Regions from separate parts of the Isoalcanivorax pacificus W11-5 genome, predicted to be linked through region 1. Evidence: predicted binding sites of a transcription regulator. Region 1 holds the regulator's gene; each other region holds the start of a gene.
What was found. Region 1 encodes sigma-54, which starts transcription at its own class of promoters, with help from an activator protein. Its sites were predicted from a motif close to TGGCACNNNNNTTGCTNT; they were not measured.
Positions count from the first base shown of each region.

Region 1 (9,795 bases):
GCCGGCAATCACCAGCGACGCGGACGCACGCAGGTCGGTGGCCATCACCGGTGCACCGTTCAGGTGTGGCACGCCACGGGAAATCGCCGTGTTGCCCTCGACCTGGATGTCTGCCCCCATGCGGTTCATTTCCTGCACGTGCATAAAGCGGTTTTCGAAAACCGTCTCGACGATGGTGCCGGTGCCTTCGGCAACCGTGTTGAGTGCCGTGAACTGCGCCTGCATGTCGGTCGGCATGGCCGGGTACGGCGCAGTGCGCAACGACACGGCTTTCGGCCGGCGGCCTTCCATGTCCAGGCTGATCCAGTCTTCGCCCACTTCCACCTTGGCGCCGGCTTCGACCAGTTTCTGGATCGTCGCGTCGAGCAGTTTCGGTGCGGTGTCCTTGACCTTGATGCGGCCGCCAGTGGCCGCCGCCGCAATCAGGTACGTGCCGGTCTCGATGCGGTCCGGAATCACGTTATGGTGGCAGCCGCCGAGCTTCTCAACGCCTTCCACCGTGATGGTGTCGGTGCCGGCGCCACTGATCTTCGCGCCCATCTTGGTCAGGCAATCCGCGAGGTCGACCACTTCAGGCTCGCGCGCAGCATTTTCAATCACGGTGATGCCGTCGGCCAGGGTGGCGGCCATCAGCAGGTTCTCGGTGCCGGTTACGGTGACGGTGTCCATCACCAGGCGCGCGCCCTTGAGGCGACCGTTCACCTTGGCGTGCACGTTGCCGTTGACCACGTTGATCTCTGCGCCCAGCGCGGTCAGGCCGCGCAGGTGCAGGTCCACCGGCCGGCTGCCGATGGCACAGCCGCCGGGCAGCGACACGATGGCTTCACCAAAGTGTGCCAGCAGCGGGCCAAGCACCAGGATCGAGGCGCGCATGGTGCGCACCAGTTCGTAAGGGGCTTCCAGCACGGAAATGGTCGAGGCGTCCACCTCGACATTCATGCGGTCGTCGATCACCAGTTGCACGCCCATGCGGCCGAGCAGTTCGATCAGGGTGGTGACGTCCTGCAGATGCGGCAGGTTGCCCACCGTGACCGGCTCGGAGGCCAGCAGGGTGGCGGCGATGATCGGCAGCGACGAGTTCTTGGAACCGGAAATACGGATCTCGCCGTCGAGCCGTTTGCCACCGGTGATGATCAGTTTGTCCATGCAGAAAATTTCCTGGGGTCGTGTTTAGCGGGAGCGGATCAGGCCAGGCCCATGCGCTGGGCTTTGTCCCACTCGGCCGGGGTATAGGTCTGGATGGTCACGGCATGGATGGTGCCGTCGGCAATACTGGCGTTGATGCAGCCATAGACCAGCTGCTGCCGACGCACACGGGACAGGCCGTCGAAGGCCTCGGCCACCACAGCGATATCGAAACGACTGCCGCCGCCCTGTACGCTGACCTGCGCGCCCTCGATACCTGCCTCTAGCAGGGCTTGCACCTGTTCGGGATTCATCATGGCGCCTCGTTCTGGTGAAAGGGCGCCATGATACGGCTTTTGCGGGGAAAAATCAGGCGCCGCCGGTAGCCTCTTCCACCGCTTCGGCCGGGTTCGCGCCTTCCACCTCGACCTCTGCGGACCAGTTCGCAATCACCTGGTCGATGTCGCCGTTGTACTGGGCCATGGCCTGCTCGAACTGGGCGCGGAACACCCGGCCCAGATTCAGGCCGTTGACGATCACGTTATCCACCCGCCATTGGTCGTCACTCTGGAACAGAGTGTAGGCAATCGGCACCACGCGCCCGCTGTCGGTGGTGAACTCCATCTGCACCCTGGCCCGGTTGCCGCGCACATCCCCCTCACCCATTGGCAGCACCTGGATCTGCTGGCCGGTGTACATGGTCACGCCGGCGGCGTAGGTCTGCACCAGGCTGGCACGGAAGCGCTCCAGGAAGGCATTGCGCTGGTCGCGGCTGGCGGCATCGAAGTGCTCGCCCATCACCAGCCGGGTGATACGGCGGAAGTCCACCAGGTTTTCCAGTTCCTCGGTCACGACCATGCGGGTGTAGGCCGGATCGCGGCTCATGCGCTCACGCTCGGCATCGATACGCTGGGTCAGCGATTCCACCGCGTCGCGGATCACATCGTCCGGGTCCTGGGCCTGGGCCAGTGTGCTCAGGCCAAGCACCAGCAGCGGGATCGAGAGCAGTTGTTGCCAGAGACGTTTCATCGGTTGGTTCTCCTTCACGCTGCATACCAGGACACAGCGACGGTTTCCATGATCGAGGCGCTATCCAAACAGGCGCGCCGGAAGCTGTCCAGTGTTCCGCACGGGATTGCCCGCCACAGGGTTGCCCGTACGGCGGCGAGCCTCTTTAATGGCGCCGCCCCATGGCGATTACAGATTGCCATGTGTCTGATGCATTCAGATTGATACCCCCGCCGGAGGTTCCATGTTGCTTGCCATACTGGCCTGTATTGCCGGGCTGATCGCCCTGGTCTGGAGTGCCGACCGCTTTGTCGGCGGCGCCTCCGGGCTCGCCCTGCGCCTGGGCATGACGCCGATGACCGTCGGCCTGACGCTGGTGGCACTGGGCACCTCCGCCCCGGAAATCCTGGTGTCGACGGCGGCGGCGCTGACCGGCAGCAGCGATCTGGCGATCGGCAACGCCCTCGGCTCCAACATCGCCAATATCGGCATGGTGCTGGGCATCACCCTGCTGGTCAGCCCGATCCTGCTGCACCGCGACACCCTGCGCCAGGACATGCCCGCCTGCCTGCTGGTGGCATTGCTGGCCGGCGCCCTGATGTACGACGGCCAGCTCAGCCGCCTGGACGGCGTCATCCTGATCGGCGCACTGCTGGCGCTGATTGCGCTGATGTGGCAGTTCCGCCGGGGCCAGGTGGGCGATGAAGGCGAGATCCCGGAACACGGCAGCACCACCGGCGCCGATCTCTGGCTGTTCATCAGTGGCCTGCTGGTACTGCTGATCAGCGCCCGGATCCTGGTGTGGGGGGCCGTGGAACTCGCCCGCACGCTGGGCGTCAGTGAAACGGTCATCGGCCTGACGCTGGTGGCGGTAGGCACCAGCCTGCCGGAGCTGGCCGCCTCGGTGGCGGCGGCGCTGCGCAAGCATGCTGACCTGGCCATCGGCAATGTGGTCGGCTCCAACATCATGAACCTGGTGACAGTACTGCCGGTCCCGGCACTGGTGGCACCCGGCCTGATCGAGCCGTCACTGGTACACCGTGACTACCCGGCCATGCTGGGCATCACGGTGCTGCTGATGCTGGCGATGCTGCTGGCGCGGCGGCGCACCATGGGGCGAGTGACAGGGGGCGTGCTGCTGGCAGCCTATGGCGCTTACCTCGGCCTGCTGGTGATGCAGAGCTGATTGACGGATGCGTCCCGGCTTGCTGCCTCTCGACAGGTGCCCCTGGCCGGGCGCCTCCTGCTGGCGCCCCTAGCCGGGCGCCTCCTGCGGGCGCCTCATTTTGTAACACTTGTACGCCGGGCGCCCCTAGGCCGGTTTGCGCGCAGTGGGCACAATCTGACCCGATGGCAGCGTTGCGCATGGGCGCAGGCATGTATAATGCGCGCCCTTCCGCAGGAGACAACATGAGCAAACGCTTTCAGGATACCGCTCGCCGTGTGTTGCGCCTCGAAGCCGACGCTGTGGCTGAGCTGATCGACTCCATTGATGCCCATATCGACCGCGCCTGCGAGTTGATGCTGCACTGCAGCGGCCGGGTGATCGTCACCGGCATGGGCAAATCCGGACACATTGGCGACAAGATCGCTGCCACGCTGGCCAGTACCGGCACACCGTCTTTCTTTGTCCATCCGGCCGAAGCCTCCCACGGCGATCTGGGCATGATCACCCCCGACGATGTGGTGCTGGCGCTGTCCAATTCCGGCGAAACCAATGAAGTGCTGGCGATCCTGCCGGTGCTCAAGCGCCGTGGCATCCCGCTGATCAGCATCACCGGCCGGCCGGAGTCCACCCTTGCACGGCAGGCCGAAGTGCATATCCCGGTGACCGTGCGCGAGGAAGCCTGCCCGCACAACCTGGCCCCCACTTCCAGCACTACCGCCGCGCTCGCCATGGGCGATGCCCTGGCTATCGCGCTGCTGGAAGCGCGCGGTTTTTCCGCCGAGGACTTTGCCCTGTCACATCCGGGCGGCAGTCTCGGGCGGCGCCTGCTGCTGACCGTCGATGACGTGATGCACGCTGGCGAGCGCCTGCCCTGCGTGAGCCACGACACCCCGCTGCGCGATGCGCTGCTGGAAGTCAGCCAGAAAGGCCTGGGCATGACCGCCATCACCGACACCGACGGCCGTCTGGCCGGCATTTTCACCGACGGTGACCTGCGCCGGGTGCTCGACCAGCCGCAGGTTGATCTGCGCGAGAGCCCCATCAGCGCCGTGATGACCGCCGGCCCGGTGGTAATCCACACCGGCCACCTGGCCGCCGAGGCATTGAAAGTGATGGAACAGAAAAAGATCAACGGCCTGATCGTGGTCGACGAGGACGGGCGCCCGGTGGGTGCACTGAACATGCATGATCTGCTGCGCGCGGGAGTCGTCTGATGCACAGCGACGATAACGTGGGCATCGGCCCGGCCGCCCTGCGGGCGAAAGCACGGCGCCTGAAACTGATGGCGTTCGATGTGGACGGCATCATGACCAGCGGCGAGTTGCACTATGGCCCGGAAGGCGAGCGCGTGAAGATTTTCAACACGCTCGACGGCCACGGCCTCAAGCAGCTGGCCCGCGCCGGCGTGCAGCTTGCCATCATCACCGGCCGCAGCTCGCTGATGGTGGCCCGCCGCGCCAGCGACCTGGGCATCGAACACGTTATCCAGGGCCGTGAAGACAAGGGCGTGGCACTGCGCGCGCTGGCCGACCAGCTGGGCCTGGACGCCAGCCAGGTGGGCTACGCCGGCGACGATGAACCGGACGTGCCGGCACTGGAATGGGCCGCCGTGGCCTTCTCCGTGCCCAACGCCCATCAATGTGCGCAGCAGGTGGCCGATATGATCACCCGGCGCCGTGGCGGCGAAGGCGCCGTACGCGAAATGTGTGATTTCATCGTCTCCGCCCTGCCGCGCAGCGAGCCGGGCGCATGAGACGTCAGGGCCTGCTCAGCGCCACCGGCCTGATCCTGCTGGGGCTGATCGTCCTGATGACACTGCACGAGTGGGAAGACCGCGTACCGGAACTGCTCGGCTCGCAAGTGGACACGCCACTGGTGATCGCCGAGCAGATCAGCGCCCAGAGCTTCACCCCCGAAGGCCTGCTGGAGTACGACCTGCACGCCGAGGAACTGAAGGAGATGGACGGCCTGGGCGAAACCCTGCTCAAACGCCCGCGCCTGGCGCTGCACGATCCGGCACTGGCCTGGGAAGTGCTGTCCGAGGAAGGCCAGGTCACCGAACAGGGACGCCACATTCGCCTGCTCGGCAGCGTCAGCGCCCGCCACCACGGCGCGCAACCGATGCTGCTGGAGACCGGCGAACTGGTCTATCGCCCTGGCCAGGAGCAGATCAGCGCGCCGGGCGCGGTGCAGATCACCCATCCGTCGGGCAGTACCCGCGCGGGCGCCATGGAGGCCAACCTGGCCACGGGTGTCCTGAAACTGAGAGAACGAGTGGAAAGCCGTTATGAGATGCCTGCGTCCTGACCTGCTGCTGGCCTTGTTACTGCCCCTGGCCGCCTCCGCAGCGCCGCCGCAGGGCGAAGTCACAGTGACTGCCGACCGCGCCGAATTCCGCCAGCAGGACGGCATCGGCATCTATGAGGGCAACGCCGAACTGGTGCAGGGCAATCGCCGGGTCAATGCCGAGCGCATCGAACTGCGCCTGAAAGACGGCGCGCTACAGCGGGTCGAAGCCACCGGTACGCCGGTGCGCCTGCGCGAGGGTGACGCCCTGGACGCACGCGGTCGCACCCTCATTTATGATGTGGCCGCCCAGACGATCACCCTGACCGAAGATGCCTACATCCGTCACGAAGGCCGCACCTTCGAGGGCGCCAGCGTGCTCTACGACCTGGGCACCCGCAACGTGGAAGCCAGCGGCGGCGGTGACCAGCGCGTGCGCCTGGTGATCCCGGCCGGTGATACCCAGGGCAGCAGCGGCGACAACACACCCACGGAAGAGGGAACGCAGTGAATCTGCTCAGTGCCCACAACCTGGCAAAAAGCTACAAGGGACGCCGTGTCATCGAAGACGTCTCGTTACAGGTGGAAGCCGGCCAGGTGGTCGGCCTGCTCGGCCCGAACGGGGCCGGCAAGACCACCTGCTTTTATATGATCGTTGGCCTGGTGCCGCCGGACGCCGGCTACATCACCATCAACAGCGACAATATCACCGCCCTGCCGATGCACGGCCGCGCCCGGCGCGGCATCGGCTACCTGCCGCAGGAAGCCAGCATCTTCCGCCGCCTGTCCGTGGCCGACAACATCATGGCCATCCTGGAAACCCGCAAGGACCTGGACAAGCGTGCGCGCGAACAGCGCATGGAAGAGCTGTTGCAGGAATTCCACATCACCCACCTGCGCGACAGCCTGGGCATGAGCCTCTCCGGTGGCGAACGCCGCCGCGCCGAGATCGCCCGTGGCCTGGCCACCGATCCGCACTTCATCCTGCTGGATGAACCCTTCGCCGGTGTTGATCCGATCTCCGTGAACGACATCAAGGGCATCATCCGCCACCTGCGCGACCGTGGCATCGGCGTCCTGATCACCGACCACAACGTGCGCGAGACACTGGATATCTGCGACACCGCCTACATCGTCAGCGAAGGCCACATCATCGCCGCCGGCGATGCCGACACCATCCTGGCCAACCAGAAGGTGCGCGACGTTTACCTCGGCGCCGATTTCAGGCTTTGAAGCACGCCCGCCGGGCGTGCAGCCAGGGAGCTGCGAGCGGCGGGCTACGAGCTTTTGTTTTTGAGCCGGCAGCCCCCGCACACCTTCCGCACCACCCGCCAATGCACCACTTCGGTGCAAAATCAACGCCCTACCCCTTCCCCTTGTTTTTTTCAAGAATGGGCACGGAAATTGCTAGTTGCTATGCTGCCCCTCGTTTCGTACCACTTCGGGGGCAGTGCAAATCCGCATGAAACCGGGTCTGCAGATACAGATAGGTCAGCACCTGACCATGACGCCACAACTACAGCAGGCGATTCGCCTGTTGCAGTTGTCGACGCTTGACCTGCGCCAGGAGATCCAGGAAGCGGTGGACACCAACCCGCTGCTGGAACTGGAAGAGAACGACCCCTACGACCAGGACACCAGCGACGACACGGAGCTGGCCGAAGTCACGGGCGAAGACCCGGAGACCCTGGCCCAGCTCGACAGTGAAGTCGACACCGACTGGGAAGACCCGTACACCGAATCCTCCGGTGCGGGCGCCAGCGACGACGACATGGACGCCTGGGAAGAGCGCACCGCCGGCACCACCTCCCTCGATGAACACCTGCTCTGGCAACTCAACCTGGCCGTCATCAGCGACGCCGACCGCGCCATCGCCTACGCCATCATCGAATCCCTGGACGACCGTGGTTACCTGACCAGCACGCTGGAGGACATCGCCGAGGCCACCCGCCAGATGCTCGGCGACGACGCCCCCGACGACAGCTTCCCCGAAGAAGACGAAGTGATCGCCGTGCTGCACCGGGTACAGCAGTTCGATCCACCCGGCGTGGCCGCCCGCGACCTGGCCGAGTGCCTGGCCATCCAGTTGCGCCAGTTGCCCGAAGACACCCTCTGGCGCGAGCAGGCGCTGACCCTGACCCGTCACCTGCCACTGCTGGAAAGCCGCGAGTTCGCCACCCTGCGCCGGCACCTGGCTGTCAACGAAGACGAGATGATCGAGGTGATCCGTCTGTTGCGCAGCCTCAATCCACATCCCGGCGACAGCATCAGCAGCGGTGAACGCGACTACATCGTGCCGGACGTGATCGTGCGCCGGCGCGGCCGCCGCTGGCTGGTGGAACTGAATGGCGAGGCCCTGCCCAAAGTGCGCCTGAACAGCCACTACGCCAGCCTGGCCGGCAAGAGCCAGCGCGAAGAGGACAACAGCTACCTGCGCGCCCAGTTACAGGAAGCGCGCTGGTTCCTGAAAAGCCTGCAAAGTCGCAACGAGACACTGCTCAAGGTGGCCTCGCGCATCGTCGAGGTGCAGCAGGGCTTCTTCGAATACGGTGAAGAGGCCATGAAACCGCTGGTGCTGGCCGACATCGCCAGCGCCGTGGAGATGCACGAATCGACCATTTCCCGCGTCACCAGCCAGAAATACATGTTCACGCCACGGGGCATGTTTGAACTGAAATTCTTCTTTTCCAGCCATGTGGGAACGGACGGCGGCGGCGAATGTTCAAGTACCGCCATTCGTGCCATCATTAAGAAGCTGATTGCCGCCGAGAGTCCACGCAAGCCGCTGAGCGACAGCCGGCTTGCCAGCCTGCTCAACGAACAGGGGATTCAGGTGGCACGACGCACAGTCGCCAAGTACCGGGAGGCGATGAGAATTCCGGCGTCCAGCGAGCGCAAGCGGCTGGTGTAGCGCCTCAGGAGCGTCAGCGGTACCAAGCGCCTCAGGAACAGGCTACACTCCGGCCCCGCAGGACGGCGGATCACACAGCTTGTACAGGAGTCAGCCCATGCAGATCAATATCAGCGGCCATCACCTGGATATCACCGACGCCCTGCGTGAATACGTGAACGAGAAATTCAACCGCCTTGAGCGCCACTTCGACCACATCACCAGTATCCAGGTGATCCTGTCGCCGGAGCCGAAGACGCACAAGGCGGAGTCGACCATCCGCATCGCAGGCGGCGAGGTGTTCGCCACCGCCGAGGCGGAAGACATGTATGCCGCGATTGACATGCTGACTGACAAACTCGACCGACAGATCCTCAAACACAAGGAGAAGTCGGTCAACCGTAACCACGGCCACTAACCGACTCGATCAGGCACCATCATGCGCGTACGGGAACTGCTCACTCCGGAAAGAACCCACTATCACCTGCATGGCGCCAGCAAAAAGCGCCTGCTGGATCAGGTTGCCCAGCTTGCCGCACAGGGCAACCCGGAACTGGGGGAGCAACAGGTCTTCGAAGCCCTGATTGCCCGTGAGCGCCTTGGCAGTACCGGCATTGGGGAAGGCATCGCCATTCCCCATTGCCGTCTGGCTTCCTGCCAGCAGCCGGTCGGCATGCTGATCAGCCTCGACGAAGCGATCGATTTCGATGCCGTCGATGGCCGCCCGGTGGACCTGGTGTTCGTGCTGCTGGTCCCCGAAGACAACCCCGAACAACACCTCAAGACGCTCAGCCACCTCGCCGCCCTCTTTAACGAACAAAGCTTCCGCGACGGCCTGCGTGGCGCCAATTCCGCCAGCCATCTTTATCGCACCGCCGTCGATTCCGAGGCAGAACTGCAACTCGCTTCCTGATACCCTGACTGCCGTATGTCGTCAGCCGCCGCAGTGCGGCGTTCACGGGAGACTGCTGCATGAAACTGCTGATCCTCAGCGGCCGCTCCGGATCGGGCAAGACCACCGCGTTGCAGGCACTGGAAGACCTGGGCTTCTACTGTGTCGACAACCTGCCGCTGGGCCTGTTGCCGACGCTGGCCACGCAATTGCGCGAAGAAAACCACGATATCCAGCGCGTCGCCGTCGGCATTGACGCACGCAACCTGCGCAGCCAGCTCCCCTGCTTCGCCGAACTGCTGGCGCAGGTGAAAGCACAGGGCGTGGCGTGCGAAGTCATCTACCTCGACGCCGACCACGACACCCTGCTCAACCGTTTCAGCGCCACCCGCCGCCGGCACCCGCTGAGCGACCAGAACATGTCTC
Region 1 covers NZ_CP004387.1:965,804-975,598, reverse strand. Annotated here, with positions in the region: gene murA (UDP-N-acetylglucosamine 1-carboxyvinyltransferase) at 1-1,146, opposite strand, end outside; gene S7S_RS04605 (BolA family protein) at 1,185-1,439, opposite strand; gene S7S_RS04600 (MlaC/ttg2D family ABC transporter substrate-binding protein) at 1,495-2,154, opposite strand; gene S7S_RS04595 (calcium/sodium antiporter) at 2,378-3,319, shown strand; gene S7S_RS04590 (KpsF/GutQ family sugar-phosphate isomerase) at 3,544-4,515, shown strand; gene S7S_RS04585 (KdsC family phosphatase) at 4,515-5,054, shown strand; gene lptC (LPS export ABC transporter periplasmic protein LptC) at 5,051-5,608, shown strand; gene lptA (lipopolysaccharide transport periplasmic protein LptA) at 5,589-6,098, shown strand; gene lptB (LPS export ABC transporter ATP-binding protein) at 6,095-6,820, shown strand; gene S7S_RS04565 (RNA polymerase factor sigma-54) at 7,050-8,498, shown strand; gene hpf (ribosome hibernation-promoting factor, HPF/YfiA family) at 8,596-8,895, shown strand; gene ptsN (PTS IIA-like nitrogen regulatory protein PtsN) at 8,917-9,390, shown strand; gene rapZ (RNase adapter RapZ) at 9,450-9,795, shown strand, end outside.

Region 2 (9,795 bases), 390 kb from region 1:
TCCACCGCCTCCGGCGAAAAGGCAAAACTGTCCAGATAACGTGTCGAAAACTGACCTTTGCAGAAGTCGTCTGTCGCAATAATGGCGCGCAGATACGCCAGGTTGGTGGTGATGCCACACAGTCGTGTGGCCTCCAGTGCCTGAGCCAGGCGTTTTACTGCCTGCGCACGGTCCGCCCCCTGCACCATCAGTTTCGCCACCATCGGATCATAGTGTGGCGACACTTCCGTGCCGGTGCTGACCCAGCCGTCCACCCGCACATCCGCCGGGAAGAAGACTTCTGTCAGCAGCCCCGGCGACGGTTGAAAATTGCGTACCGGATCTTCGGCATAAAGGCGCACCTCAATGGCCGCGCCCTGCGGCACGATATGCAGGCCCGCAAGGTCCGGTGGCGAGCCGGCGGCAGTGCGCAACATCCATTCCACCAGGTCCACACCAGTGACCATTTCGGTGATGCCATGCTCCACCTGCAGACGGGTGTTCACTTCCAGGAAATAGAACTCGTCACGCTGGCCGTCGTAGATGAACTCTACCGTGCCGGCAGACTGGTAACTGACCGACTCACCAAGCCGCACTGCGGCATCCAGCAGTTTCTCCCGCGTCGCGGCTGGCAGGCCCGGCGCCGGCGTTTCCTCGATCACTTTTTGATTGCGGCGCTGGATGGAGCAATCCCGCTCGCCCAGGGCGATTACCTTGCCGAGGCCATCGCCGAAGATCTGTACTTCGATGTGGCGCGCCTGGTCAACGAAACGCTCGAGGAACACACCACTGTCGCTGAAGAAATTCTTGCCCAGCCGCTGCACCGACTCAAAGGCATCGCTGAGCGCCTGATCGCTGTCGCAGCGGGTCAGACCGATACCGCCGCCCCCCGCTGTGCTTTTCAGCATCACCGGGTAACCGATCCCCTCGGCCGCTTCCAGTGCCTGCTCGACCGATGTCAGCAGCGCAGTCCCGGGCGCCAGCGGCACGCCTGCCTGCTCGGCCAGCGCACGCGCTTCGTGTTTCAGCCCGAAGTTTCGCATCTGCATCGGTGTCGGCCCGACAAACACGAGACCGGCCTGCGCACAGGCTTCGGCGAAACCGGCATTTTCCGACAGGAATCCGTAACCGGGAATAATTGCTTGCGCGCCGGTGCTTTTCGCCGCTTCGATGATACGTTCGCCCACCAGATAACTTTCTGAGGGCGCCGCACCGCCAATGGCAACCGCCTCATCTGCTTCCAGCACATGCAGGGCGTTGCGGTCGGCATCGGAGTACACCGCCACACTCGCCACCCCCAGTTTCTTCAGGGTGCGGATAATGCGTACAGCGATTTCGCCCCGGTTTGCGATCAATACTTTGCTGAACATGCTACTCACCCCGCCCTGTTATCCATCGCCGGCGCCGTGTTCCCGGTGACGCTGGCCATATAGGCACGCCAGCCGCCGAATGTGGTGATGTCCTGCGCGGCAGCCCGCGCCCAGTCTTCACAGATAAAGCCCTTCACTTCGCGTCCGTCCGCGAGCGTGATCGTGCCGATCCCCAGTGGCGCCGGAATCATCTGCACAAAGGAGCCGAACGCCGCGACGGGCACGTCCCACAACTCCACCTGAATGGCCGCGCCGGCTCCCAGTTTCATCAGGCCTGGCTTTGGCGGCACTGTGCCGGCCAGAGCAAACAGGCGGTAATCCGCGGAGGTCATGGTGCTTTCCACGAAGCGCGCATCACGTTCGGTGAGTTGGTGGTTCAGCGGCATGCCGGAGAGGTGTGCGCCGACGACGGCCAGACGCACATAGCGTGCAGAGGGCTCTGTCCCGGGGGACGTCATCGCGGGTAGCGGCTGTCCTGTTGCGCCTCGGGTCCAGTCCAGTTGCTCTTGCCAGCGACGCGCAAAATGCAACAGGGCAAAGTCTCGCCACGCGGCGGCGATCAGTGTGATGCCGGCCGGTAAACCGTCCTGCCGAAACACGCCGGGCAGCGCCAGCGCGCACATATCGAGCAGATTGACGAAGTTGGTATAGGTCCCGAGGCGGGAGTTGAGCCGCACCGGATCACGGCGGATATCTTCGATGCGATAATGAGTTGGCGCGGTCGGCACCAGCAGGGCGTCCACATTCGAGAGCAGTTCGTCGGCCTGCTGCTTGATGGCTGCACGGCGGTATTCGGCACGGAAATAATCGGCAGCGGTGGGCTGCTTGCCTCGAGCGACAATGCCTGCCACCACAGGATCCAGCCCCGCCACGTCGTCAGCCACGGCCTGCCCGACGGCGACGTACCGCTCCGCGAGCCAGGGGCCGTCGTACAGCAATGCAGCAATTTCCAGTAGCGGCGCAAAATCGGTCGGCACCAGCGTTGCGCCAAGTGCCTCCAGTTTCTGGCAACTTTCCTGAAAGGCTTTCTCCGCCGCTGCATCTCCGAACCAGTCCGGCGTCATCGGTACGGCAAAGCGCGGCTTTGCCGGCAATTGATCGAACCGGATTTCTGCCGATGACCGTCGTGAGTAGGGGTCCCCCTTGTCCTCGGCCACCAGCAGATTCAGCACGTATTCCGCGTCGCAGACATCCAGGGCGAATACCGACAGGCAATCCAGCGAACGGCAGGCCGGCACTACCCCACGGGCACTCACCGCACCCCGTGTCGGCTTTACGCCGACGAGATTGTTGAAGCCTGCAGGCACACGTCCGGAACCCGCCGTGTCCGTTCCCAGGCTGAACGGCACGCTGCCCTCTGCAACCGCCACCGCCGAACCGGAGCTGGAACCGCCGGAGATGTAGGCAGGATTGAACGCGTTGCGCACTTCACCGTACGGAGAACGTGTCCCCACCAGCCCGGTGGCGAACTGATCAAGATTGGTCTTGCCCATCACGATCGCGCCGGCGTCCAGCAGCCTCTGCACACCGGGCGCAGTGCTGGCGGGCTGATAACCGAAACCCGGGCAGCCCGCCGTCGTGGTCCAGCCCGCGACATCGACATTGTCTTTGACCGCAAACGGCACACCGTACAGCGGCAACCCCGAAATATCCCCGCCCGCAGCCTCCAGCTTCACCGCCAGATCGGTAAGCTGTCGTGCCAACTGACTGTCCGTGGCCACACTGATCCAGACCGGATTGTCACTGGTGCGCAGTTTTTCGACCAACGCCCCCAGCAACGCCTGCGGTGTGCTGCGGCCTTCTGCGTAGGCCGCCAGCCAGTCCCTTATCGTCCACCCGTACACGGTTATGAGCACCTTCTTGTACACAAGTTTGAGTGCTAGAAGTGCAAGGGGTGTGCCAGCCTACGGATGTGACGACAAAGACAGGATAACTTGCTGAAATATTTCGGGGTTCTGGAGTGGCGTACCGGACAGGACGCACCGACCTGGCCGGTGCGGCACGCAGGCGGTGCCTTCTGACGAAGCAGGCCGCACCAGGTTGGCGCGGCCTGCTTCAGATTGAACAAAGACGGTGCGCGACCTCCGTCTCATTCTTCTTCGTGCAGAATCACCTCTTCCGCAGGCAGCACAACCGGCCCCGGGTCCATGGTTTTCTGCGCAGCCACTTCATCAGGCTCACCGACCAGGACGATTGCCGACAATACCCGGGCCGTCTCACGCCCGTCGACTTTCACCCGGCAATGCAGATGCAGGTAGTAACGCCCCGCCGGCATGGCGTCCAGCGATACGGGAATCTCGTAGTATTCCCCCGCCGCAAGGTCAAAATGCATGACAGGCATGTCGTTCATGAGCAGCCCCCGACCTGGCGTGAGCGTGACAGTCATCTCACCCGCGTCATAGCCGCTGTCGAGACGAAGGCTCAGGGTTTCTGCGCCAGCGCCGGACAACCTGTACAACGGCCCGTCGCTTAGCGATACCGCCGCGCCACCTTTACCTACACTGCGTTCGACGGTTGTTTTCGCCAGATCCTGATGTCGATGCCCGGCATCGCAGGCCGGCAGCAGCAGTACGGCGAACAGCGCAGATAGCGCGGCAAAACGTGACATATATCCTCTCCCGCTCAACATTTCTCTGGCTACTGCATCAGGCTGACGGCAAAACAATGCTCCAGTGGCAAGGGTTCGCCCCAGTAGGCCATTGATGCGTCATACACGTTCAGCACATACTCGCCTGCCGGCAGGCCTACCGTCAGTTGCTCCACATCGCCTTCGCTTCCCTCTCCCGAAAACACCATCCGGCCTGCGTGATACACCACCACATCCGGATCCGTCACCCGCGCAGACCCGTCGACTTTCTCGACCAACAGGGTGTAAGCCGCAGACTGCGGGACGCTCAAGTACAGGAACGCTTCTGCACCAAGACCGTTATAGGTACCAAACCGGGACGTGATGCACACTTCCGCCGGCTCACCATTCGCTATCAACGGCTTGTACAGTGGCAGCGCTCCGGGATAGTCACCGTTATTGGTTTCTCCGGCACCCAGATGGCCGCGCCCATGCACGTTGTTTTCGGTCAGCAGGAGATCCAGCATCGCGCCCCACTGCGGAAACAGGACCATTTGTGACTCGGCATAGGAAAACAGTGTGGCAAGTCCTGCGCTCTCCCGGAATTCGTCACTGAACAGGGGCTGCAGCACAGGTGACAAGGCCCCACTGTTCTCGTGAAAACGGTATACAACGCTGCCGACTGAACCCTCGCTGTACCAACCAATACTTTCCTGTTCAACAGCGCGCACATCGTTGCGAAACCCCCACGCCTGTGCCCCGCCACTGCTGTCATGGTAAATCGGGTCCGCCAGCGCGATACCTGCCAGCGCGTTGGCCAGCCCTTCAGAGAATGCGACCCGTGGATCCAGCCGGTCAGCACGCGTGTGCGCACCACCCAGCGAATCATCCCGTGACAGGGCCGACTGCAGGAAATGGGTCCACTCGTGGAGCACGACATGGCGGTCATACTCATCCGTATCCACGTCTTCCGAGCCCAGCAGGTAAATCAGATGTGTGTCGGTTTCCGGAACGTACTGGTAGAAACTGGTCCCGATTTCCACCAGCGACAGCTCTCCCCCGGCGGGCACATTATCGATGCTCCAACGCACCTCCAGATAAGGCAGCGCCGGAATGTCGCCCGCAGAGGCCAGATGCCGAACGCCTTGATGAAAGGTATCGAGAATCGCAAACGGCGCCGCCGCGCGAACCGAGGCATAGGAGGCACCATCCCACCCCGATGCTGCATGCAGATTCCGTTGCGTCGGCCTGCGCCCTGTGCTGACCAGGCTTCCGTCCAGCACATACAGCCGGTTATCCCGCACATTGTCTGTCACACGCACATGCCATGCCGGTGCCTCCGTCAGCATCATTTCGGATGCGACACGCACCTTTACCATGCTGTCTGCTGGCGCCATGAACTGATAGTGGCCGGTTTCGTCACTCAGTGTGGTTGCCAGGATCTCTCCTCTCGCATCCAGGAGCTCAACCCGCACATGGCGCACAGGTCGCCGCTCGATACGTTCATAATCCAGGCCGTTATCCGCCTCTTTCTCTGGCACAAAATCGAAAGTAATAAAGCCGTGCAACTGCACAGACTCCACCACCGGAACAGAAACACCCCCTGAGCCACCCCCGCATGCGGAGAGCAGACAGACAAACAGCAGAGCGACACGACCTGAGCACATAGTGAATGAGCGTTATTGTGTGATTTTTTTGGCTTTATGAGCCCCCTGAAAGGCATGAGGCACTAAATATCAAGAGGACGCAAGGACCTGCGCAAGCTAAAGGGTGCACTCCGTGACAGGGCTTTTTTTGGGCTTGCGCGCTCAGGTCGTTGTGGTGCGGACTTGGTGCCTGTGTAACCATCCCCTAAAATCGGTGCATGCGTAATTAGAGTTCTCCGACCTACAATGAGGCAAACGGAGAACGACATGAAGAAATCACGGTACAGCGAGTCACAGATCGTCAAGATTCTGAAGGAGGTCGAGGGCGGTCGCCTGGTCAAGGAAGTGTGTCGGGAGTACGGCATCTCCGATGCGACCTACTACAACTGGAAATCCAAGTACGGCGGAATGGAAGCCTCTGATGTGAAGCGCCTCAAGGAGCTTGAAGAGGAAAACCGCCGACTGAAGCAGATGTACGCCGAGCTGAGTCTGGATCACAAACTGCTGAAGGATGTGATCGAAAAAAAGCTGTAAAGCCAGCCGTTCGACGAGAACTGGTGAATTACCTGAAGCAGGCGCATGGTGTCAGCATCCGCAGAGCCTGCCGAATTGCTGGCATCAGCGACTCTGTGTACCGGTATCGGCCGGATACCTCCCGGGATGAACCGGTGATTGCTGCGCTTCAGAGCGCGACTGAACGCTATCCCGCCTATGGTTTCAGCAAACTGTTCAAGGTGCTGCGACGCTGGGGACACGGGTGGAATCACAAGCGGGTACATCGGCTGTATTGTGCGCTCAACCTGAACAAACGACGACGGGGCAAAAAACGACTCCCGACACGAAATCCGGAGCCATTAAGCGTACCAGCGACCGTCAATAGATGTTGGTCCATGGATTTCATGAGCGACAGTCTGTTCTGTGGTCGCCGCTTCCGTACCTTCAACGTAGTGGACGACCTCAACCGCGAGGTACTGGCTATTGAGGTTGATCTGAACCTACCAGCTCCGAGGGTCATACGGGTTCTGGAACGCATCATCGCTTGGCGAGGCTACCCGGCCAAACTACGCATGGATAACGGCCCGGAATTCATCTCGATCGCCTTGGCAGACTGGGCCGAGCAACACGGCATTGCGTTGGAATTTATCAAACCCGGGACACCCACTCAGAACTCGTATGTTGAGCGTTTCAATCGAACTTATCGGGACGAGATCCTGAACATGTATGTCTTCCGGAACCTCACCGAGGTGAGAGAACTGACCGAGTCATGGATGACAGAATACAACGATGAGCGCCCACACGATTCACTGGAAGATCTGACACCATGGGAATACCTGGCGAAACACAAACGGGCGGAGAACTCTAATCAACGGTGCAACTGAAACAGGGATGTTTACACCTGGAAGGCTCTACTTGGGTTGCAGGCGCTGCGAGGTAGGGAGAGGAGTTCATCGTGTCCTGCTCACACATGGGGGCGGAGCCACACGTCTTTCGCCGCCTCGCGGCGAGTGTGGCGTAGCGCCGCCGGGCTATGCCCGGTGGCCGGACCCGCGCAGCGGGCCCCACGGATAAAAAGCGGGGCACTCCATGTGAGAGAAGACGCCCTGCCCAACGTGCGATAGAGAGTTCGTGCACTCAGATCGTTATGGGAGTGAGCGTGGGCATGGTCGGTCCTACTTGATCAACGCGGTGCGTTGACCCCTTCGGGGCGCCTGCGGCGTCCACCGGCCTGCAGGCCGGTGTCACATGGCAGCGCGTTGCGCTGCGAGGTAGGGAGAGGAGTTCATCGTGTCCTAAAAATGAAAAACCCCCGACGCGAAGCGGCGGGGGTCTTTCATTTTTAGGAGCCTGACGATGGCCTGCTCACACATGGGGGCGAAGCCACACGTCTTTCGCCGCCTCGCGGCGAGTGTGGTGTAGCGCCGCCGGGCTATGCCCGGTGGCCGGACCCGCGCAGCGGGCCCCACCTATAAAGAGCAGGTTTCCCCATGTGAGAGCGCACATAAGTAAAACGCCCTGCCAGGATTCCCTGACAGGGCGTTTTAGTTTAGGAGCCTGACGATGTCCTACTCTCACATGGGGAAACCCCACACTACCATCGGCGATGCGTCGTTTCACTTCTGAGTTCGGTATGGGATCAGGTGGTTCCAACGCTCTAAAGTCGTCAGGCAAACTGGTTTGGTTTCTTGCTCTGTGGCGAGGCCACAGTACTGGCTGCAAGATCCCAAAGGCGTCTGCCTTGTTACATCCCGCATTTGCGGGCGGCATCAAGACATGCTGGATAGGAAGTCGAAGTAATGATGCAAGGTCTGAATACACTTGCGTCTTTCGTCGTGTCTCTGACACGTCCTGCCATTGTACCCGGATCGCGCTGCATGGCGCTGACCGCTTTGGGTTATATGGTCAAGCCGCACGGGCAATTAGTACTGGTTAGCTGCACGCCTTACAGCGCTTCCACACCCAGCCTATCAACGTGGTGGTCTTCCACGGCCCTTCAGGGGAATCAAGTTCCCAGGGAGACCTTATCTTGAGGGGGGCTTCCCGCTTAGATGCTTTCAGCGGTTATCCCGTCCGCACATAGCTACCCGGCAATGCCACTGGCGTGACAACCGGAACACCAGAGGTGCGTCCACTCCGGTCCTCTCGTACTAGGAGCAGCTCCTCTCAAGTCTCCAACGCCCACGGCAGATAGGGACCGAACTGTCTCACGACGTTCTAAACCCAGCTCGCGTACCTCTTTAAATGGCGAACAGCCATACCCTTGGGACCGGCTTCAGCCCCAGGATGAGATGAGCCGACATCGAGGTGCCAAACACCGCCGTCGATATGAACTCTTGGGCGGTATCAGCCTGTTATCCCCGGAGTACCTTTTATCCGTTGAGCGATGGCCCTTCCATACAGAACCACCGGATCACTAAGACCTACTTTCGTACCTGCTCGACTTGTGGGTCTCGCAGTCAAGCACCCTTGTGCCTTTGCACTCAGCGCACGATGTCCGACCGTGCTGAGGGTACCTTTGTGCTCCTCCGTTACTCTTTGGGAGGAGACCGCCCCAGTCAAACTACCCACCACACATTGTCCCTGATCCGGATAACGGACCGAGGTTAGAACCCCAAACATGCCAGGCTGGTATTTCAAGGTTGACTCCACCGGAACTGGCGTCCCGGCTTCAATGTCTCCCAGCTATCCTACACAAGCAGGCTCAGAGTCCAATGCGAAGCTATAGTAAAGGTTCACGGGGTCTTTCCGTCTAGCCGCGGGTACACAGCATCTTCACTGCGATTTCGATTTCACTGAGTCTCGGGTGGAGACAGCGCCCCCATCATTACGCCATTCGTGCAGGTCGGAACTTACCCGACAAGGAATTTCGCTACCTTAGGACCGTTATAGTTACGGCCGCCGTTTACCGGGGCTTCGATCAAGAGCTTCTCCGAAGATAACCCCATCAATTAACCTTCCGGCACCGGGCAGGCGTCACACCCTATACGTCCACTTTCGTGTTTGCAGAGTGCTGTGTTTTTAATAAACAGTTGCAGGGGCCTTTTCACTGCGGCCGACAGACGCTTACGGGGCAAGCCCTTCACATCCACCGGCGTACCTTCTCCCGAAGTTACGGTACAATTTTGCCTAGTTCCTTCACCCGAGTTCTCTCAAGCGCCTTAGAATACTCATCCCAACCACCTGTGTCGGTTTAGGGTACGGTTCCTCGTAACCTGAAGCTTAGAAGTTTTTCCTGGAAGCATGGTATCAACCACTTCTCGGGCACAAAGGCCCAATAGTCTCAGCTCTCAGCCTTAGGATCCCGGATTTGCCTAAGATCCCAGCCTACTGCCTTTCCCCGGGACAACCAACGCCCGGTAGGCCTAACCTTCTCCGTCCCTCCATCGCAGTTACGAGAAGTACGGGAATATTAACCCGTTTCCCATCAGCTACGCTCTTCAGCCTCGCCTTAGGGGCCGACTCACCCTGCGCCGATTAGCGTTGCGCAGGAAACCTTGGTCTTTCGGCGTGGAGGTTTTTCACCCCCATTGTCGTTACTCACGTCAGCATTCGCACTTCTGATACCTCCAGCATGCTTCTCAACACACCTTCAACGGCTTACAGAACGCTCCCCTACCACGCACACTAAGTGTGCATCCGCAGCTTCGGTATCCAGTTTGAGCCCCGTTACATCTTCCGCGCAGGCCGACTCGACCAGTGAGCTGTTACGCTTTCTTTAAAGGGTGGCTGCTTCTAA
Region 2 covers NZ_CP004387.1:572,086-581,880, reverse strand. Annotated here, with positions in the region: gene uca (urea carboxylase) at 1-1,349, opposite strand, end outside; gene atzF (allophanate hydrolase) at 1,355-3,193, opposite strand; gene S7S_RS02705 (hypothetical protein) at 3,439-3,957, opposite strand; gene S7S_RS02700 (hypothetical protein) at 3,987-5,489, opposite strand; one part of gene S7S_RS02690 (IS3 family transposase) at 5,829-6,090, shown strand; one part of gene S7S_RS02690 (IS3 family transposase) at 6,090-6,940, shown strand; rRNA gene rrf (5S ribosomal RNA) at 7,612-7,727, opposite strand; rRNA gene S7S_RS02680 (23S ribosomal RNA) at 7,958-9,795, opposite strand, start outside.
Region 2: the regulator sigma-54 is predicted to act here: its motif matches at 3,234-3,251, upstream of atzF (allophanate hydrolase).

Region 3 (9,795 bases), 650 kb from region 1:
CCGACCTCTGATTTCCGCGCCGGACCTGCGTTTGCAGTGGTCCGCCAGCCATCGGGGCGCCGCAACCAGGGCATGCCGCAGCTTTATTGCTTACTTCTCTGCTGCACTCAGGACATTTGATAAGAGACATAAAATCCCCTCATTTTCCCTCAATTGATGAGTCCGGCCTTTCTTAAAGCTTCTGACAGCGACTGATCCAGTGGAACTCGCCCCGTAGATGGATTTGGCTGGTTTACCAGTATCTGCCGATAGATCAGGTTTTGTCCCGAAAGCATCTGATCAAGGATACGATCCGCCTCATCTCCAACAACCAATGTGTATGGCTGAGACATCCTCATGGCATTCTCAACCGCAACTTTCTGGGCATTGTTGATCGCATCGTTATCTAAACCTGGGATATCAACGATAAAAGGCGCAAACCATGCCTCTATCTCGCTGATGTTCGGCGTATTTTCCGGCGTAACCATAATTGCTTCATTTCCATCAACACGCATCTGTACGGCACCAACAGGGACCTTGAATTGGCCTCCTGACATGAAACCGACCGCCAACCCTTCGACGGTCTTCATGATGACCGGATAAATCATCCCGTATGAGAAAGTCCGGCTTCCGGGTTGTGGCCAGTCCCCGGTAGTCACCATCACGGTAGTCTTATCAGAAAATTCGTCATACGAACTTACCGCTTCCCATGTGGGACCTCTAGCACAACCGGAGGCTGTGGCAAAACCGCATAATATCAATAAAAAAATCGTTATCCTCCGAGAAATCTCACCAATCATTAGATTTCGCCCCAGAAGATAATGATGACCGCATTGATTCTGTTAGTTGCGTTAGCTCTGCCTTTGCTCCATCCATATCTGACTTGTTATGAATTGGAGCATTTCGTGCTGGTGAGGCTATACCATTGTTGTAACTTGCTGGCCACGCCAAGTTAATATTCGAATAGGTTACCCTGAACCTCTGATCCCTAACCTCAATCTTCATGGTAAATGGATGGGTCCATTCTGACTTTGCCAAGCATGAAATGCCTTTGCACGGGTATGGAATGACACCGTTACCGATTAATATACCATCGTCCTGATTTTCATATTCTATTACTGATTTGGCCGACCTAAAATTTTCCGCAATCCAAGAACGCAGGCCAACATAAATAGCATCTTTATCCATTCCCTCCACGGCGACAACTTGCTCAAAGTTTCTTTCTTGTTCACTGACGGGAACTGGAACCATGCCAGAACAAGCGGAAAGAACACCTAAACATAAAATGGCGAGCCAACTTTTCACCCCAACCTCTCCTTCCTATCCAAAAAAAGGCATGGTCAATAATAGGCCCGACCATATCAATGATGACATTGTGACATCATTGATATTGGCCCCGCCTGAGCAGGGCCGGGTTGTCACATCTGGGCAAGCCGCCCTACTGCCGCCTGGGCAATGGCTGATACAGCCTCTCGGCGCGGCATGGCGCTGGGATCAGCCAGGTACTTGGCCACCCCTTCCAATTTACCGCCAGCGTCGCTGACCGGCGGTGTGCCTGATGTCGCCACTGGGGTAAGCCCGGCGGCTTTGCTATACTCGGCGGCCCTGATTCAACGCCCCCGCCGATCCGGCGTTTGGCCGGTCGCCGAGTATTGCCATGTCCGCTGCACCACACACCGCACAATCTGCCGTTGCCCCCCGTCGCCGCGCGCTGGCGCTGGTCTCCGGCGGGCTGGATTCGATGCTGGCGGTGAAGGTGATCCAGGCCCAGGGCATCGAGGTCGAGGGCGTCAATTTCTTTACCGGCTTCTGCGTCGAGGGGCACACCCACGCCATCCGCGAGCGCGACCGCAAGAAGCCCAAGCGCAACAATGCGCTGTGGGTGGCCGAGCAGCTCGGGATCAAGCTGCACATCATTGATATCTCGGACGAATACAAGGATGTGGTGCTCAAGCCGCGCTACGGCTATGGCGCCCACATGAACCCCTGCCTGGACTGCAAGATCTTCATGGTCGGCAAGGCCGCGCTGATGCTGGACAAGGCCCGCGAGCTGGCCGATGCCCAGAGCAGCCAGGGTGAGCCGGGGTTTGATTTCATCATCACCGGCGAGGTGGTGGGCCAGCGGCCGAAATCCCAGAAGAAGTGGACCATGCCGGTGATCGCGCGGGAGTCCGGCGCCGAGGACCGGCTGCTGCGCCCGCTGTCGGCGCGCAATCTGGAGCCGACGCTGCCCGAGCGTGAGGGCTGGGTGGACCGCGAGCGCCTGTACGGTTTCAGCGGCCGTAACCGCAAGCCGCAGATTGCGCTGGCCGAAGCGTTCGGGCTGGATGACTTTGCCCAGCCTGCCGGCGGCTGCTGCTTCCTGACCGACGAAGCCTATTCGAACAAGCTGGTCGACCTCTGGCAGGCCCGCCGCAAGCGTGACTATGAGCTGGACGACATCATGCTGCTGAAAGTGGGCCGGCACCTGCGTCCGCGCCCGCATTTCAAGCTGATCATCAGCCGCGAAGAGGGCGAGGGGAATTTCCTGGAGGGCTATCGCTACCAGTTCCCGAGCCTGGAGCCGGTCAGCCACGGTGGCCCGCTGACGCTGGTGGACGGCGAGTTTGCTGATGCAGCGGAAGCCGAACTGGCGGCGGCTATCGTGGCGCGTTTCTCACAGGGGCGCGAGGCAGAGGCGGTGTCCGTGCAGTACAACCGTCCGGGCGGCGTGTCGCAGTTGCTGACGGTGAAACCGCTCACCACCGAGCAGGTGCCGAAAGACTGGTATCTGGGGTAAGCGGGCATGGCTGACTATGAACTGAATGCGTGCCGGTTGCTGTGTCCATTACCCGTGATCAAGACCCAGAACCGGGTGCGCGAACTGGCTCATGGCGACGTGCTGGAAGTGCTTGCCACCGACCCGGGAGTGCTCAATGATGTGCCCGCCTGGGCGCGGATCAACGGGCATCGGGTATTGGAGAGCGGACGTCGTGACGGCATTGTCTTCGTGCAGCTTCAGGTGGTGCGCGAAGGGGCATAAACGGGTTTTGCGGCAAGGATTTGCACAAAAATGGTGCGTTAGCGATTTCAGTGCACCATATCTGTGCAAGGTGCGGCATTGGTCAGGTCTATGTGCTTGATTTCAGGGCATCTGTGACGTGGCATGCATTTTGCTCACTCTGTGGGCAAGGACGTCCGGCGCCTGCGCCGTGACACAACGAATACATCACGAGTTTGTCTCACCACCTGTCCGGAGCAGACTACCGGGCCGGTCACATTTCACGCTGTTCCAGGAGGACGCTTCACCATGTCTGCAAAGACTCTGAAACTGATCAAAGAGAATGACGTCAAGTGGGTGGACCTGCGCTTCACCGACAGCCGCGGTAAGGAACAGCACGTTACCTACCCGGCCGCAGACGTCGATGACGATTTCTTCCAGGACGGCAAGATGTTCGACGGTTCTTCCATCTCCGGCTGGAAGGGCATCAACGAATCCGACATGATCCTGATGCCGGACGACGATTCCGCCGTGATTGACCCGTTCACCGACGTGGCCACGGTCAACCTGCGTTGCAACATCGTCGAGCCGACCACCATGCAGGGCTACGACCGCGACCCGCGCTCCATCGCGCAGCGCGCTGAAGAATATCTGAAATCCACCGGCATCGCGGACACCGCGCTGTTTGGTCCGGAGCCGGAATTCTTCGTATTCGATGGCGTGAAGTGGAATTCCGCCATGAACGCCCAGTCCTATGAAATCTACTCTGAAGAAGCCGCCTGGGTTGCCGGCGAAGACTTCGACAAGAACAACATCGGTCACCGCCCGCGCGTGAAAGGCGGTTACTTCCCGGTACCGCCGGTGGACAGCCTGCACGACCTGCGTGCAGCCATGTGTGCGGCCATGGAACAGATGGAACTGCGCGTTGAAGTGCACCACCACGAAGTGGCCACCGCTGGCCAGTGCGAGATCGGTGTTGGCGCGGCCACCCTGACCCGCAAGGCTGACGAAGTCCAGATCCTGAAATACTGCATCCACAACGTGGCGCACGCTTACGGCAAAACGGCGACCTTCATGCCGAAGCCGCTGATCGGCGACAACGGCTCGGGCATGCACGTGCACCAGTCCCTGAGCAAAGACGGCAAGAACCTGTTTGCCGGCGACGTCTACGGTGGCCTGTCTGAGATGGCGCTGTACTACATTGGCGGCATCATCAAGCACGCCCGCGCCCTGAACGCGCTGACCAACCCGTCCACCAACTCCTACAAGCGTCTGGTGCCGGGCTTCGAAGCGCCGGTGATGCTGGCCTACTCTGCCCGCAACCGTTCTGCCTCGATCCGGATTCCGTTCGTGCCGAACCCGAAAGGCCGTCGTATCGAAACCCGTTTCCCGGACCCGGCCGCCAACCCGTACCTGTGTTTCGCGGCACTGCTGATGGCGGGCCTGGACGGTATCCAGAACAAGATCCACCCGGGCGAAGCGATGGACAAGGACCTGTACGACCTGCCGGCCGAGGAAGCGAAGAGCATCCCGACCGTGGCGCACACCCTGACCATGGCGCTGGACGAGCTGGAAGCCGATCACGAGTTCCTGCTCAAAGGCGACGTGTTCTCCAAGGACATGCTCGACGCCTACATCGAACTCAAGCGCCAGGACATCGAGCGCCTGAACATGACCCCGCACCCGGTCGAGTTCGACATGTACTACTCCGTGTAAGACCTCCCGGTCTTCGCACGTCGAAAAGAGCCCCCTCTCGGGGCTCTTTCAGACTGAGGACAAACCCCTGTTTTTATGAATCACCTCTTCGAGGCGATATAAAAGTGGGTGGTCGCATTCCAGGTTGCAGCCCTATGGCTATGCAAGTGGAGGCTATCACCAGAAAAACAGCGACTCTTTGCCCTGGGTGGATAATTTTTTAGTAGAAGAATGGCTGCCGAGGTTTGTCAGCAGCCTGAAAGAGCCCCCTCTCGGGGCTCTTTTCGTTTCCGTGACCGGTGCATGGCTGCCGCCTTTGTTTTCCGTCCGGCGGCGTCGCACAATCGACGGGACGACCACGGAGTTTCTCGCATGGCTTATCCGCGCATCTTACTGACCTCGCTGCTGGCCTTGCTGTCAGGGGCGCTGCTGGCGCCGGCCCAGGCCCAGCTGCAGGTTGACACCCAGACCCAACCCACGGACCCGGACAGCCAGGCGGAGCCGGTACCGGAGGCGCCCGCCAATCGCATTTACCGCATGCGGGATGAACAGGGCCGGGTGATCTTCACCGACACGCCGCCGGAGGGCGCGCAGGCGCAGGAAATCCGGCCGCGCCAGCCAAACAGCATGCCGGCGCCACCAGCGCGCGCGCCGCGTGAGCAGGCCCCGCCCGCGCCGGTCGCCGCGGGTTATTCAACGCTGGAGATCGTCTCGCCAAGCCACGAGCAGACCTTTCAGAACCCGCATGAGCCGATCCCGGTACAGGTAAATCTGGCACCGCCACTGCAGTCCGGGCATAGCCTGCGGGTGCTGGATAATGACCAGCCGCTGGACGAGCTGGTGCTGACCTGGCCGGAGCGGGGCACCCACGCACTGCGCGCCCAGGTGCTGGACGCCGACGGTGAGGTGCTGAAGGAATCCGACACAGTGACCATCTACGTTCATCGCCACAGTGTCCTGCTCGGTCCTGGTGCCCGGCGTGACAAGGACAAGGACGAAAAACGGACTGGTCTGGTGCAGTTGCTCCCCTGGGTGCCCGATACGAACTGATGCTGGTGCACGCTGTGCACAATAATGGTGCATGCGTTATGCTGCCTGCCTGTGCATCCACCCGTCGCCGACAGGGAAAGGCCGGTATACAGGGTTTTTCCCGCCGTGCACTGGATGGCCTGAAACTTGCTTTGGCTCAGGCATGGCGAAACCGACCCCTCTGGATCATCAGCTTCACAAGCGCTTGCTGGATCACCTCAGCACGGCGGTGTTGCTGCTCGACCAGGATTTGCGCCTGCGCTATCTCAACCCGGCGGCGGAAATGCTGCTCTCTACCAGTGCGCAGCGGGCCGTGGGCCAGCCGTTGCCGGAATGCTTTTTCGACGACCCGGATGCCCAGGCTGCACTGATCCGGTGCATTGAAGAGGGCCATCCGTTCACCCGGCGGGAAGCCCGGCTGCAGTTTGCACCAGGACAGGAACTGACCGTGGACTATTCGGTGGCGCAACTGGCCGAGCCGGGCCGGTCGCCGTCGCTGCTGATGGAGTTGCAGCCGCTGGATCGTCTGTTGCGCATCGCGCGGGAGGAAGCGCTCGTACATGCCCATCAGGCCACACGGGCGCTGGTGCGCGGTGTGGCCCACGAGATCAAGAACCCGCTTGGCGGCATCCGCGGTGCCGCGCAACTGCTCGAACGGGCCCTGCCCGCCCCCGACCTCGCTGAATACACCCGTGTCATCATCGACGAAGCCGACCGCCTGCGGGCACTGGCGGACCGCATGCTCGGCCCGCGCCGGCTGCCGAATTTCCGCTCCCTGAACATTCATGAATGCCTGGAGCATGTGCGGCAACTGATCCTTGCCGAACACCCGGAAGGCGTGCGCGTGCAGCGCGACTACGACATCAGCCTGCCGGAGATTCCGGCCGACCGTGACCAGCTTATCCAGGTGATCCTGAACCTGGCGCGCAACGCCGTGCAGGCGCTCACGGAAGCGAATATGCCCGACGCCACGGTGATTTTCCGTACCCGGGTGCAGCGGCAATTCACCATCGGCGCGCAGCGGCATCGTCTTATTGCGCGCATCGATATACAGGACAACGGCCCCGGCATTCCGGAAGAACTGCGCGAGACGCTGTTCTACCCGATGGTCAGTGGCCGTGCCAATGGCTCCGGGCTGGGCCTGTCCATCGCCCAGTCCATCATCAGTCAGCATCAGGGAATGATCGAATGCGAGAGCACCGCCGGTCGCACGGTGTTCAGCCTGTTATTGCCCATGGAACACATCACGGGCACCGAAGGAGAGAGTGAATCACCATGACAGCCAAAGTCTGGGTTATCGACGATGACCGTTCGATTCGGTGGGTGCTGGACAAGGCGCTGGGCCAGGAAGGGTTCAACACCGTCTGCTTTGAGGACGCCGATGAAGCGCTGAACGCGCTGGAAGAAGGCGGCAGCGAGCCGGACGTGGTGATCTCGGATGTGCGCATGCCGGGCACCGATGGCCTGCGCATGCTGAAAATGCTGCAACGCAAGCATCCTGATCTGCCGGTGATCATCATGACCGCGCACTCGGATCTGGATTCCGCCGTGGCGTCCTACCAGGGCGGCGCGTTCGAATACCTGCCGAAACCCTTTGATGTGGATGAAGCCGTGGCGCTGGTGAAGCGCGCCGTGCGCCATCGTGCCGAGGCGCGTGGCGGCCCGGTGGAGGAAAGCAACGAGCCGCCGGCGGAAATCATCGGCGAAGCGCCCGCCATGCAGGAAGTTTTCCGTGCCATCGGCCGGCTGTCGCACTCCAATGTCACCGTGCTGATCAACGGCCAGTCCGGTACCGGTAAAGAGCTGGTGGCGCACGCGCTGCACCGGCACTCGGTGCGGCGCGAGAAGGCGTTCGTGGCGCTGAACATGGCGGCGATTCCGAAAGACCTGATCGAGTCGGAACTGTTCGGCCACGAAAAAGGCGCCTTCACCGGCGCCAACAGCCAGCGTATCGGCCGCTTCGAGCAGGCCAACGGTGGCACCCTGTTTCTGGATGAAATCGGCGACATGCCACTTGAAGCGCAGACCCGTCTGCTGCGCGTGTTGCAGGAAGGGGAGTTCTATCGTGTCGGCGGCACTACGCCGATCAAGGTGGACGTACGCATCATCGCGGCCACCCACCAGAACCTTGAGCGGCTGGTGAAAGATGGCGATTTCCGCGAGGATCTGTTCCACCGCCTGAACGTCATCCGCATCCATATTCCGAAACTGGCCGAGCGCCGCGAGGATATTCCGCGCCTGGCCCGTTACTTCCTGCAACGCGCCGCGCGTGAGCTGGAAGTGGAAACCAAATCCCTGCACCCGGACACCGAGCGTTATCTGGCGTCACTGCCCTGGCCGGGCAATGTGCGGCAACTGGAAAACACCTGTCGCTGGCTGACCGTGATGGCCACCGGGCGCGAGGTGCTGGTGGATGATCTGCCGCCGGAACTGAGCCAGCAGGAAACCCGTCAGGAAGTCAGCGGCAACTGGGAAAAATCCCTGCGCCAGTGGGCCGAGCGGGCATTGTCGTCCGGGGAGCGCGGCATCCTGGATCACGCTGTGCCAGCGTTCGAACGTGCCATGATCGAAGTGGCGCTCAACCACACCGGTGGCCGTCGTCGCGATGCGGCGGGCCTGCTCGGCTGGGGTCGCAATACGCTGACCCGCAAGATCAAGGAACTGGGGATGGACGATATGGCGTCAGTGGAAGACTGACGCCGCGTTATTCCATCAGGCGGCGGGCGGACGCACGAACCATCAGCCAGTCGCCGTCCTCCAGGCGCCAGAGTGACTCCACCCGGTACAGCTGACCGGTCTCCGGCAGCAGCGAGCCGGTGCCGCCAGTGGTCAGTACATTGAAACGGGCTTCGGCAAGATCCGGGCGGGCGCCATCCGGCAATACCGTGATACCGGTGACGGTAATACTGATGTCCGGATAGCGCAGCAGTGTGGCGGCCAGCAGCCGGCGGGATTGTTCCCGATCCAGAGCTTCGCCGCCCCGCGCCAGGCTGAAATCCGCCGTCAGCCGCCGCACCACCGGCCCGGCCTGACGGGCTTCAATGGCGTCCGCCATCTCTCTCAGCGCATCACTGATCCCGTCTTCTGCGGGTGGCGCGCTGCACGCGGCGAGCGCCATGAACACGGCGGCTTGCAGCAGCAGAAAGCTGCCGTATGCTGTGCGTTTTATCGTTCCCATGGCCCTGGCATGCATTCCCGAGTTGATACCGCACTCTATCCCGAGACAGAACCCTGGTTCCAGCGCTGGCTGGCGGTGGGCGATGGCCACGAGCTCTATGTCGAGCAAAGCGGCAATCCCGATGGTCTGCCGGTGCTGGTGTTGCACGGTGGCCCTGGCGGCGGCTGCTCACCACATATGCGACGTTATTTCGATCCGTCGCGCTGGCGCATCATCCTGTTCGACCAGCGTGGCGCCGGCCGCTCGCGGCCGATGGGCGGGTTGCAGGCCAACACCACCGAGCACTTGTTGGCGGACATGGCATTGATCCGTCACGAACTGGGTGTTGAGCGCTGGATGCTGTTCGGTGGCTCCTGGGGCAGCACGCTGGCGCTGCTGTATGCGCAGCGTTACCCCGAGCAGGTCAGCGCCCTGGTGCTGCGCGGGGTGTTCCTGTGCCGCCGCGAGGACATGGACTGGCTGTATCGTGACGGCGCCAGCCGCATTTACCCCGAAGCCTGGGCGTCTTTTGTCGGCGGCGTACCGGCGGCGGAAGCCGGTGATCTGGTCGCGGCCTACTATCGCCGCCTGTGCGATGACAGTGATCCCGCCCTGCAGCAGTCACTGGCAATGCGCTGGGCGGGCTGGGAAGGCGCTTGCGCCACGTTGTTGCCGTCACCGGCGGTGCTGGCCGGATTTCATGCCCGCGCGCTGGCGCTGGCACGCATCGAAGCGCATTACTTTGCGCATCAGGGGTTTATGCCCGCCGGTGGTGTGCTGGCAGGTATGCCGGCGCTGGCGCAGGTGCCGGGGATCATCGTGCATGGCCGCTACGACATGGTCTGTCCGGTGGACCAGGCGCTGCTGCTGCAACAGCACTGGCCGGCGGCGCGGCTGGAGATCGTGCCGGACGCCGGCCATTCCGCCAGTGAGCCATCGCTGGAGCGGGCGCTGG
Region 3 covers NZ_CP004387.1:317,558-327,352, forward strand. Annotated here, with positions in the region: gene S7S_RS01540 (hypothetical protein) at 150-779, opposite strand; gene S7S_RS19050 (DUF4468 domain-containing protein) at 769-1,284, opposite strand; gene S7S_RS01545 (tRNA (5-methylaminomethyl-2-thiouridylate)-methyltransferase) at 1,637-2,758, shown strand; gene S7S_RS01550 (sulfurtransferase TusA family protein) at 2,765-3,001, shown strand; gene glnA (glutamate--ammonia ligase) at 3,269-4,675, shown strand; gene S7S_RS01560 (DUF4124 domain-containing protein) at 5,027-5,704, shown strand; gene glnL (nitrogen regulation protein NR(II)) at 5,847-6,962, shown strand; gene glnG (nitrogen regulation protein NR(I)) at 6,959-8,380, shown strand; gene S7S_RS01575 (nuclear transport factor 2 family protein) at 8,388-8,861, opposite strand; gene pip (prolyl aminopeptidase) at 8,871-9,795, shown strand, end outside.
Region 3: the regulator sigma-54 is predicted to act here: its motif matches at 3,121-3,138, upstream of glnA (glutamate--ammonia ligase).